Regions from separate parts of the Streptomyces sp. NBC_01431 genome, predicted to be linked through region 1. Evidence: predicted binding sites of a transcription regulator. Region 1 holds the regulator's gene; the other holds the start of a gene.

Region 1 (4,154 bases):
CCGCCCAGCGAGAGCAGCCGGTCCAGGGCGGCCGGCCAGCGCGAGACCACCGCGTCGGGCCCCGCCTGCGGCTCGCCCGACTCCTCGACCAGGTCGCCGCAGAAGACGACCTCGGGCCACCCGCCACTCGCGGGGACCAGGACCGCGAGGTCGTGCCCGCTGTGACCGGGCCCCACGTTGGCGAGCAGCACCTGGCGGCCGCCCAGGTCAAGGGTCCACTCCCCGCACACCGCGTGGTGCGGCCGGACCAGCACGTCGGCGGCCTCGGCGGCCGCTTCGTCGGACACGCCCTGGCTCACCGCGTCGGCGCGCATCTCGTCGCCGTCCAGGGCGCGCTCGATCCCGACCGCTCCGTACACCTCGGCGCCGGCGAAGACCGCCGTGCCCAGGACGTGGTCGAAGTGCGGATGGCTGAGTGCGATGTGGGTCACTCTGCGGCCGAACAGGGCCTCCGCCTGGGCCCGGAGTTCGGCGCCCTCCTGAAGGGTCGAGCCCGTGTCGTAAAGGAGGAGTCCGTGCTCTCCGGCGACGAGTCCGGCCGTGGCGTCCCAGCCGGGCAGGCGTCTGCGGCCCACTCCGTCACCCAGCCGCTCCCAGCCGAAGTCTTCCCAACTGACGTCCATGACGCGACGCTATCCGCAATCGGCCGGTGACGTCGCACGGTAGCGTGGTCGGCCGCCCTTGCTAGGGGCGTACCGGTCGGCCGTACACTGGCCGGGGGATTGCTGGCACTCGAAGACAGTGAGTGCCAAAACGGACGGCAACTGGAGGTGTGCGCGGTGCTCAGTGAACGCAGGCTCGAGGTGTTGCGCGCCATCGTCCAGGACTATGTCGGCACCGAGGAGCCGGTGGGGTCCAAGGCCCTGACCGAGCGGCACGCACTGGGCGTCTCGCCGGCGACCGTACGCAACGACATGGCCGTACTGGAGGAGGAGGGCTTCATCGCCCAACCCCACACCAGCGCCGGCCGGATCCCGACCGACAAGGGCTACCGGCTCTTCGTCGACCGGCTCGCGGGCGTCAAGCCCCTGTCGTCGCCCGAGCGCCGGGCGATCCAGAACTTCCTGGACAGCGCCGTCGACCTGGACGACGTCGTCGCCCGTACGGTGCGGCTGCTCGCGCAGCTGACCCGGCAGGTGGCGGTCGTGCAGTACCCGTCGCTGACCCGCTCGACCGTGCGTCATGTGGAGCTTCTCTCACTCGCCCCGGCCCGGCTGATGCTGGTGCTGATCACCGACACCGGGCGGGTCGAGCAGCGCATGGTCGACTGCCCGGCGCCGTTCGGCGAGGCCTCGCTCGCGGACCTGCGGGCCCGGCTCAACGCACGGGTGGTGGGACGCCGCTTCGCGGACGTACCGCAGCTGGTGCAGGACCTGCCGGAGTCCTTTGAACCGGAGGACCGAGGAACCGTTTCGACGGTCCTCGCCACCCTCCTCGAAACCCTGGTCGAAGAGACCGAGGAGCGGCTGATGATCGGCGGCACCGCCAATCTCACCCGCTTCGGACACGACTTCCCGCTGACCATCCGGCCGGTGCTGGAGGCACTTGAGGAGCAGGTCGTGCTCCTCAAGCTGCTCGGCGAGGCCAAGGAATCAGGCATGACCGTACGCATCGGGCACGAGAACAACGCCCATGAAGGACTGAACTCCACGTCCGTCGTATCGGTCGGCTACGGTTCCGGCGGCGAGGCGGTCGCCAAACTCGGCGTGGTCGGACCGACCCGCATGGATTACCCCGGAACGATGGGAGCGGTACGCGCAGTGGCACGTTACGTCGGACAGATCCTGGCGGAGTCGTAAGTGGCCACGGACTACTACGCCGTACTCGGCGTGCGCCGCGACGCATCACAGGACGAGATCAAGAAGGCCTTCCGCAGGCTGGCCCGCGAACTCCACCCGGATGTGAATCCGGACCCGAAGACGCAGGAGCGCTTCAAGGAGATCAACGCCGCCTACGAGGTCCTCTCCGACCCGCAGAAGAAGCAGGTCTACGACCTCGGCGGCGATCCGCTGTCGTCGTCGGGCGGCGGCGGGGCCGGAGGCTTCGGAGCCGGTGGCTTCGGCAACTTCTCGGACATCATGGACGCCTTCTTCGGCACGGCGTCGCAGCGCGGACCGCGCTCGCGCACCCGCCGCGGCCAGGACGCCATGATCCGCCTGGAGATCGACCTCAACGAGGCGGCCTTCGGCACCACCAAGGAGATCCAGGTCGACACCGCAGTGGTGTGTACGACCTGTTCGGGCGAGGGCGCCGCTCCCGGTACATCCGCGCAGACCTGTGACATGTGCCGTGGCCGCGGCGAGGTGTCCCAGGTCACCCGGTCCTTCCTGGGCCAGGTCATGACCTCGCGCCCGTGCCCCCAGTGCCAGGGCTTCGGCACCGTGGTCCCCACCCCGTGCCCGGAGTGCGCGGGCGACGGCCGCATCCGGTCGCGCCGCACCCTCACGGTGAAGATCCCGGCCGGTGTCGACAACGGCACCCGGATCCAGCTCGCGGGCGAGGGCGAGGTCGGCCCCGGCGGCGGCCCTGCCGGCGACTTGTACGTGGAGATCCACGAGCTGCCGCACGACGTGTTCCAGCGCCGCGGCGACGATCTGCACTGCACGGTCACCATCCCCATGACGGCGGCGTCGCTCGGCACGAAGGTGCCGCTCCAGACGCTCGACGGCATGGAGGAGGTGGACATCCGGCCGGGCACCCAGTCCGGCCAGTCCATCCCGCTGCACGGCCGCGGCATCACGCATCTGCGCGGCGGCGGCCGGGGCGACCTCATCGTCCACGTCGAGGTCCTGACCCCGAGCAAGCTCGACCCCCAGCAGGAGGACCTGCTGCGCCAGCTGGCGAAACTCCGCGGTGAGGAACGCCCCACGGGCCAGTTCCAGCCCGGCCAGCAGGGGCTGTTCTCGCGTCTGAAGGACGCGTTCAACGGGCGCTGAGCCGACAACGAAGAGGGGCCGGGGTACAACACCCCGGCCCCTCTTCGTGCTCCGGGGGTCCGGGGGGCTCCGGGGCTCCGGGAGTAAGAACCGGACGCCGTCGACGAGGGTGGCCGACCTCACGACCCCGGGCGGAAGAGGCGATTCGGTGCGAGAGCCCCCACATGGCACCATGCGAGCATGGCTTTGACCGATCTCTGCCGGTATCCGATCGTGCAGGCGCCCATGGCGGGCGGCGCCTCCGGTCCGGCACTGGCCGCAGCCGTCTCCGAGGCCGGCGGGCTCGGATTCCTGGCCGCCGGGTACAAGACCGCCGACGGCATGTACGAGGAGATCAAGCAGGTGCGCGGGCTGACGAACCAGCCCTTCGGAGTCAACCTGTTCATGCCCCAGGACCCGCACACCGACCCCGCCGCCATCGAGGTCTACCGCCATCAGCTGGCCGGCGAGGCCTCCTGGTACGAGACCCCGCTGGGCGACGCCGACGCCGGGGGCGACGACAACTACGAGGCCAAGCTGGCGATCCTGCGCGAGGACCCGGTGCCGGTGGTGTCCTTCACCTTCGGCTGTCCCGAGCGCGCGGTGTTCGACGCCTTCGCGAAGGCCGGTACGTACACGATCGTCACCGTGACCACCCCCGAGGAGGCCCAGGCCGCACAGTGGGCCGGGGCGGACGCGGTGTGTGTGCAAGGCGTCGAGGCGGGCGGCCACCAGGGCACCTACCATGACGATCCGCAGACCGGCGGGGCGGCCATCGGACTGCTCACCCTGATCGCACTCGTCAAGGAGACGGTCCAGCTGCCGATCGTCGCGGCGGGCGGCCTGATGCGCGGCGCGCAGATCGCGGCGGTCCTTGCGGCGGGCGCGGAAGCGGCGCAGCTCGGCACGGCGTTCCTGGTCTGCCCGGAGTCGGGCGCGAACGTCCTGCACAAGCAGGCGATGACCAACCCCCTTTTCGTGCGCACGGAGTTGACGAGGGCGTTCTCGGGGCGGCCCGCGCGCGGCCTGGTGAACCGTTTCATGCGGGAGCACGGGCCCTACGCCCCCGCCGCCTATCCCCAGGTGCACCAGCTCACCGCGGGCCTGCGCAAGGCCGCGGCCGGGGCCGGTGATGCCCAGGGCATGGCGCTCTGGGCCGGGCAGGGCCACCGGCTCGCCCGGGAGCTTCCGGCCGCGCGCCTTGTCGAGGTGCTGGTCGGCGAACTCGACGCCGCGGGC
Region 2 (4,154 bases), 2.2 Mb from region 1:
TCCTCCTCGGCCGGCTTCTCGACGACCAGGGTCTCGGTCGTGAGCAGCAGGGAGGCGATGGAGGCGGCGTTCTCCAGGGCGGAGCGGGTGACCTTGACCGGGTCGATGACGCCGGCCTTGACCAGGTCGCCGTACTCACCGGTCGCGGCGTTGAAGCCGAAGCCCTTGTCCAGCTCGCTCACCTTGGAGGTGATGACGTAGCCCTCAAGACCGGCGTTCTCGGCGATCCAGCGCAGCGGCTCGACGACGGCGCGGCGCACGACGGCGACACCGGTGGCCTCGTCGCCGGTCTTGTCGAGGTTGCCCTCCAGGACCTTGGCGGCGTGCACCAGGGCGGAGCCACCACCGGAGACGATGCCCTCCTCGACCGCGGCGCGGGTCGCGGAGATGGCGTCCTCCAGACGGTGCTTGCGCTCCTTGAGCTCGACCTCGGTGGCGGCGCCGACCTTGATCACGCACACGCCGCCGGCCAGCTTCGCGAGGCGCTCCTGGAGCTTCTCGCGGTCCCAGTCGGAGTCCGTGGACTCGATCTCGGCCTTGATCTGGGCGATGCGGCCCTCGACGTCACCGGAGTTGCCGCCACCGTCGACGATGGTGGTGTCGTCCTTGGTGACGGTCACGCGACGGGCGCTGCCGAGCACCTCAAGACCGGCCTGGTCCAGCTTGAGGCCGACCTCTTCGGCGATGACGGTGGCACCGGTGAGGGTGGCCATGTCCTGGAGCATCGCCTTGCGACGGTCGCCGAAGCCGGGAGCCTTGACGGCCACGGCGTTGAACGTGCCGCGGATCTTGTTGACGACCAGGGTGGAGAGCGCCTCGCCCTCGACGTCCTCGGCGATGATCAGGAGCGGCTTGGAGGAGCCGGCCTGGATGACCTTCTCCAGGAGCGGCAGCAGGTCCTGGATCGAGGAGATCTTGCCCTGGTTGATCAGGATGTACGGGTCGTCGAGGACGGCCTCCATACGCTCCTGGTCGGTGACCATGTAGTGCGACAGGTAGCCCTTGTCGAAGGCCATGCCCTCGGTGAACTCGAGCTCCACACCGAAGGTGTTGGACTCCTCGACGGTGATGACACCGTCCTTGCCGACCTTGTCCATGGCCTCGGCGATGAGCTCGCCGATCTGCTTGTCCTGGGCGGACAGCGCGGCGACGGCGGCGATGTCGGTCTTGTCCTCGATCGGACGGGCGGTCGCGAGGAGCTCCTCGGACACGGCCTTGACCGCGGCGTCGATGCCCTTCTTCAGGGCGGCCGGGGAGGCGCCGGCGGCGACGTTGCGCAGACCCTCGCGCACCAGCGCCTGGGCCAGCACGGTCGCGGTGGTGGTGCCGTCACCCGCGATGTCGTTGGTCTTGGTCGCCACCTCCTTGACGAGCTGGGCGCCCAGGTTCTCGTACGGGTCGTCGAGCTCGACCTCGCGCGCGATGGTGACACCGTCGTTGGTGATGGTGGGAGCGCCGAACTTCTTGTCGATGACGACGTTGCGGCCCTTGGGGCCGATCGTCACCTTCACCGTGTCGGCAAGCTTGTTGACGCCGCGCTCAAGGGCGCGACGGGCGTCCTCGTCGAACTTCAGGATCTTCGCCATGGGAGCGGTTCAGCCCTCTCGGAAAACTCGGGTTAACGAAACTGCGCCCCTCGCCGCCCGGCAATCAGCGGGGTGACCAGGGGCGCAGACTCAAAGCATTCGCTTCGAGGTGAATTACTTCTCGATGATCGCGAGCACGTCGCGAGCCGAGAGGACGAGGTACTCGTCGCCGTTGTACTTCACCTCGGTGCCGCCGTACTTGCTGTACAGCACGATGTCGCCGACCTTGACGTCGAGCGGCAGACGCTCGCCGTTCTCGAAGCGGCCCGGACCAACGGCCAGGACGACGCCCTCCTGGGGCTTCTCCTTGGCGGTGTCCGGAATGACCAGGCCGGAGGCCGTGGTCTGCTCGGCGTCGAGCGGCTGGACCACAATGCGGTCCTCGAGCGGCTTGATGGCAACCTTGGAGCTGGTGGTCGTCACGATCCGGTCTCCCCCTTCGGAGATCTCACGGGGTTAACTGTTTGGGTGGCGACCAGGTGGATCCGTCGTCGCGGGTGCCGGACCTGCCCGTCGCTGTGTTGGCACTCTCCAGTGGGGAGTGCCAGAAGCGAGACTAGGACGGCGATTAGCACTCGGTCAAGCGGAGTGCCAATCTCGCACCGACGCGGCGGATTCCGCGGGGCTGTGTGACGGCCCGCCAAGCGCCCCCGGACAGCCCACCGGCCGCGGTCCGCCCTCCCAGGGGCGGCCCGCGGCCGGTGCGCGCGGTTCATGCCGGATCCCCGGCTCCGGTCATACGTAGTCCTCCAGCCGGGCTACCGCGTACCCCTTGTCGGTGATCACCTTCATCACCTGCCGGACCATGTCGCCCATGGTGCCGTTCCAGTCCTGGGGTCCGCGGAAGTGGGTGAGGATGATGTCGCCGGGGTGCAGGTCGCGGTCCCACTCGCGCCATTCCATGTGATCGGTGAAGGCCTCCTCCGCCCACAGCGGCGCGGCCTTGATCCCGCACGACTGGGCGGCCTTGAGGGTGTCCTCGTTGTAGTTGCCGTACGGCGGCCGGAACAGCTTGGGCCGCTCACCCGCCCACTGGCCGATCTTGTCCTGCTGGTCGCAGATCTCGTGCCGCTGCTCGTCGTAGGAGAGCGCGGGCATGTAGCGGTGGTTGAGGGTGTGGTTGTTGAGCGTGACCCCGAGGCTCTGCATCTTCTTGAAGTACGCGTGGTTGTCCTTGACGAGGTAGTCGCTGAGGAACGCCGTGTACGGGATGCGGAGTTCCTGCATCATCTTCAGGAACTGGGGGTCCTTGTCCGCGCCGTCGTCGATCGTCAGGAAGACGATCTTGTCCTTGGTCGGCACGGTGGTGAAGACGGGCGGCAGCGAGTCTCCCCCGTCGGTCTCGAACCCCGGTCGGTTGGTGATCCTCGGCTTGACGGCGGGCGCCGGGGGCGCGAGCAGCGGCGGCTTGGCGAGCCCCCACTTCTTGACCGCCGCGAGCCGGGCGGCCTCGGCGTGTTTGAGCTGCTCGGAGTATCCGGTGAGGGAGCCGGCCGGCCCCTTGGCGGCCGGGGCGCCGTGCTGACCGGTTCCGGCGTCGTCGGCGGCGCACCCGGAGGCGAGCAGGGCGGCGGCGAGCGCCGCGGCGGCCCAGACGGCCTTGGTGAGTGATGTTCGGGATTTCCCCTTTTGTCCTACTAGCTGCATGGCGCCGCATCCTGTCAGGACCGCGCCGCGCGAGCCGCACGACACCGCCACCACGGGCGCACCGTCGCCCGCCTGGCCCACAGCGGCCCGGCGACTGGACGACAATGGCGGGGTGAACGACCTCGACACCTTCTCCCTCCTGCTGACCGGCGAAGGCCGCGCCCTGCTCGCCTCACTGCGGGAGTACGACCCGTCCCAGGAGCTGGCGGTGGCCACCCGGCTGCGCCGCGAGCACGACGCGGACCTGGTGTCGGCGGCGCTCGGGCAGGCGCGGCTGCGGCAGCGGGCGGTGGCGAAGTTCGGTGCCGAGGACGCGCACCGGATGTTCTTCACCCCGAACGGCGTCGAGCAGTCGACCCGCGCCTCGGTCGCCGCCCATCGCGCGCGGGTGTTCGCCTCGCGCGGCGTACGCGGTGTCGCGGACCTGTGCTGCGGCATCGGCGGGGACGCCCTCGCGCTCGCGCGCGCCGGGATCCGTGTCCTCGCGGTCGACCGCGACCCGCTGACGGCGGCCGTCGCCCGCGCCAACGCTCAGGCGCTGGGCCTCGCGGACCTGATCGAGGTGCGCTGCGCGGATGTGACCGACATCGACACGAGCCCGTACGACGCCGTGTTCGTGGACCCGGCGCGGCGGGGCGGCAGACAGGGCGGGGCCGCGCGAAGCGCGTCGGTGAGGGGCGGTGGTCGGGCGACGGGCGGGCGGATCTTCGACCCCGAGGCGTACTCCCCGCCGCTCTCGTGGGCCGTCACGGCGGCCCTGAAGGCGCCGTTCGCCGCCCTGAAGATCGCCCCCGGCATCCCGCACGAGGCGATCCCGCCGCAGGCCGAGGCGGAGTGGATCTCGGACGGGGGCGACGTGAAGGAAGCGGTGCTGTGGTTCGGCACCGGCGTGGCCCCGGGCGCGGTCCGCGCCACCCTGCT

The links. The regulator HrcA, encoded in region 1, represses chaperone genes, less so after heat shock. The targets are predictions, from matches to a motif close to TTNGCACTCNGNNNNNCNGAGTGCNAA.
Region 2: the regulator HrcA is predicted to act here: its motif matches at 2,155-2,181, upstream of groES (co-chaperone GroES).

The regions. Positions count from the first base shown of each region.
Region 1 is NZ_CP109496.1:5,527,973-5,532,126, forward strand. It holds gene OG522_RS25240 (MBL fold metallo-hydrolase) at 1-623, opposite strand, end outside; gene hrcA (heat-inducible transcriptional repressor HrcA) at 780-1,799, shown strand; gene dnaJ (molecular chaperone DnaJ) at 1,800-2,936, shown strand; gene OG522_RS25255 (nitronate monooxygenase) at 3,117-4,154, shown strand, end outside.
Region 2 is NZ_CP109496.1:3,341,463-3,345,616, forward strand. It holds gene groL (chaperonin GroEL) at 1-1,586, opposite strand, end outside; gene groES (co-chaperone GroES) at 1,701-2,009, opposite strand; gene OG522_RS15200 (polysaccharide deacetylase family protein) at 2,322-3,233, opposite strand; gene OG522_RS15205 (class I SAM-dependent methyltransferase) at 3,232-4,154, shown strand, end outside.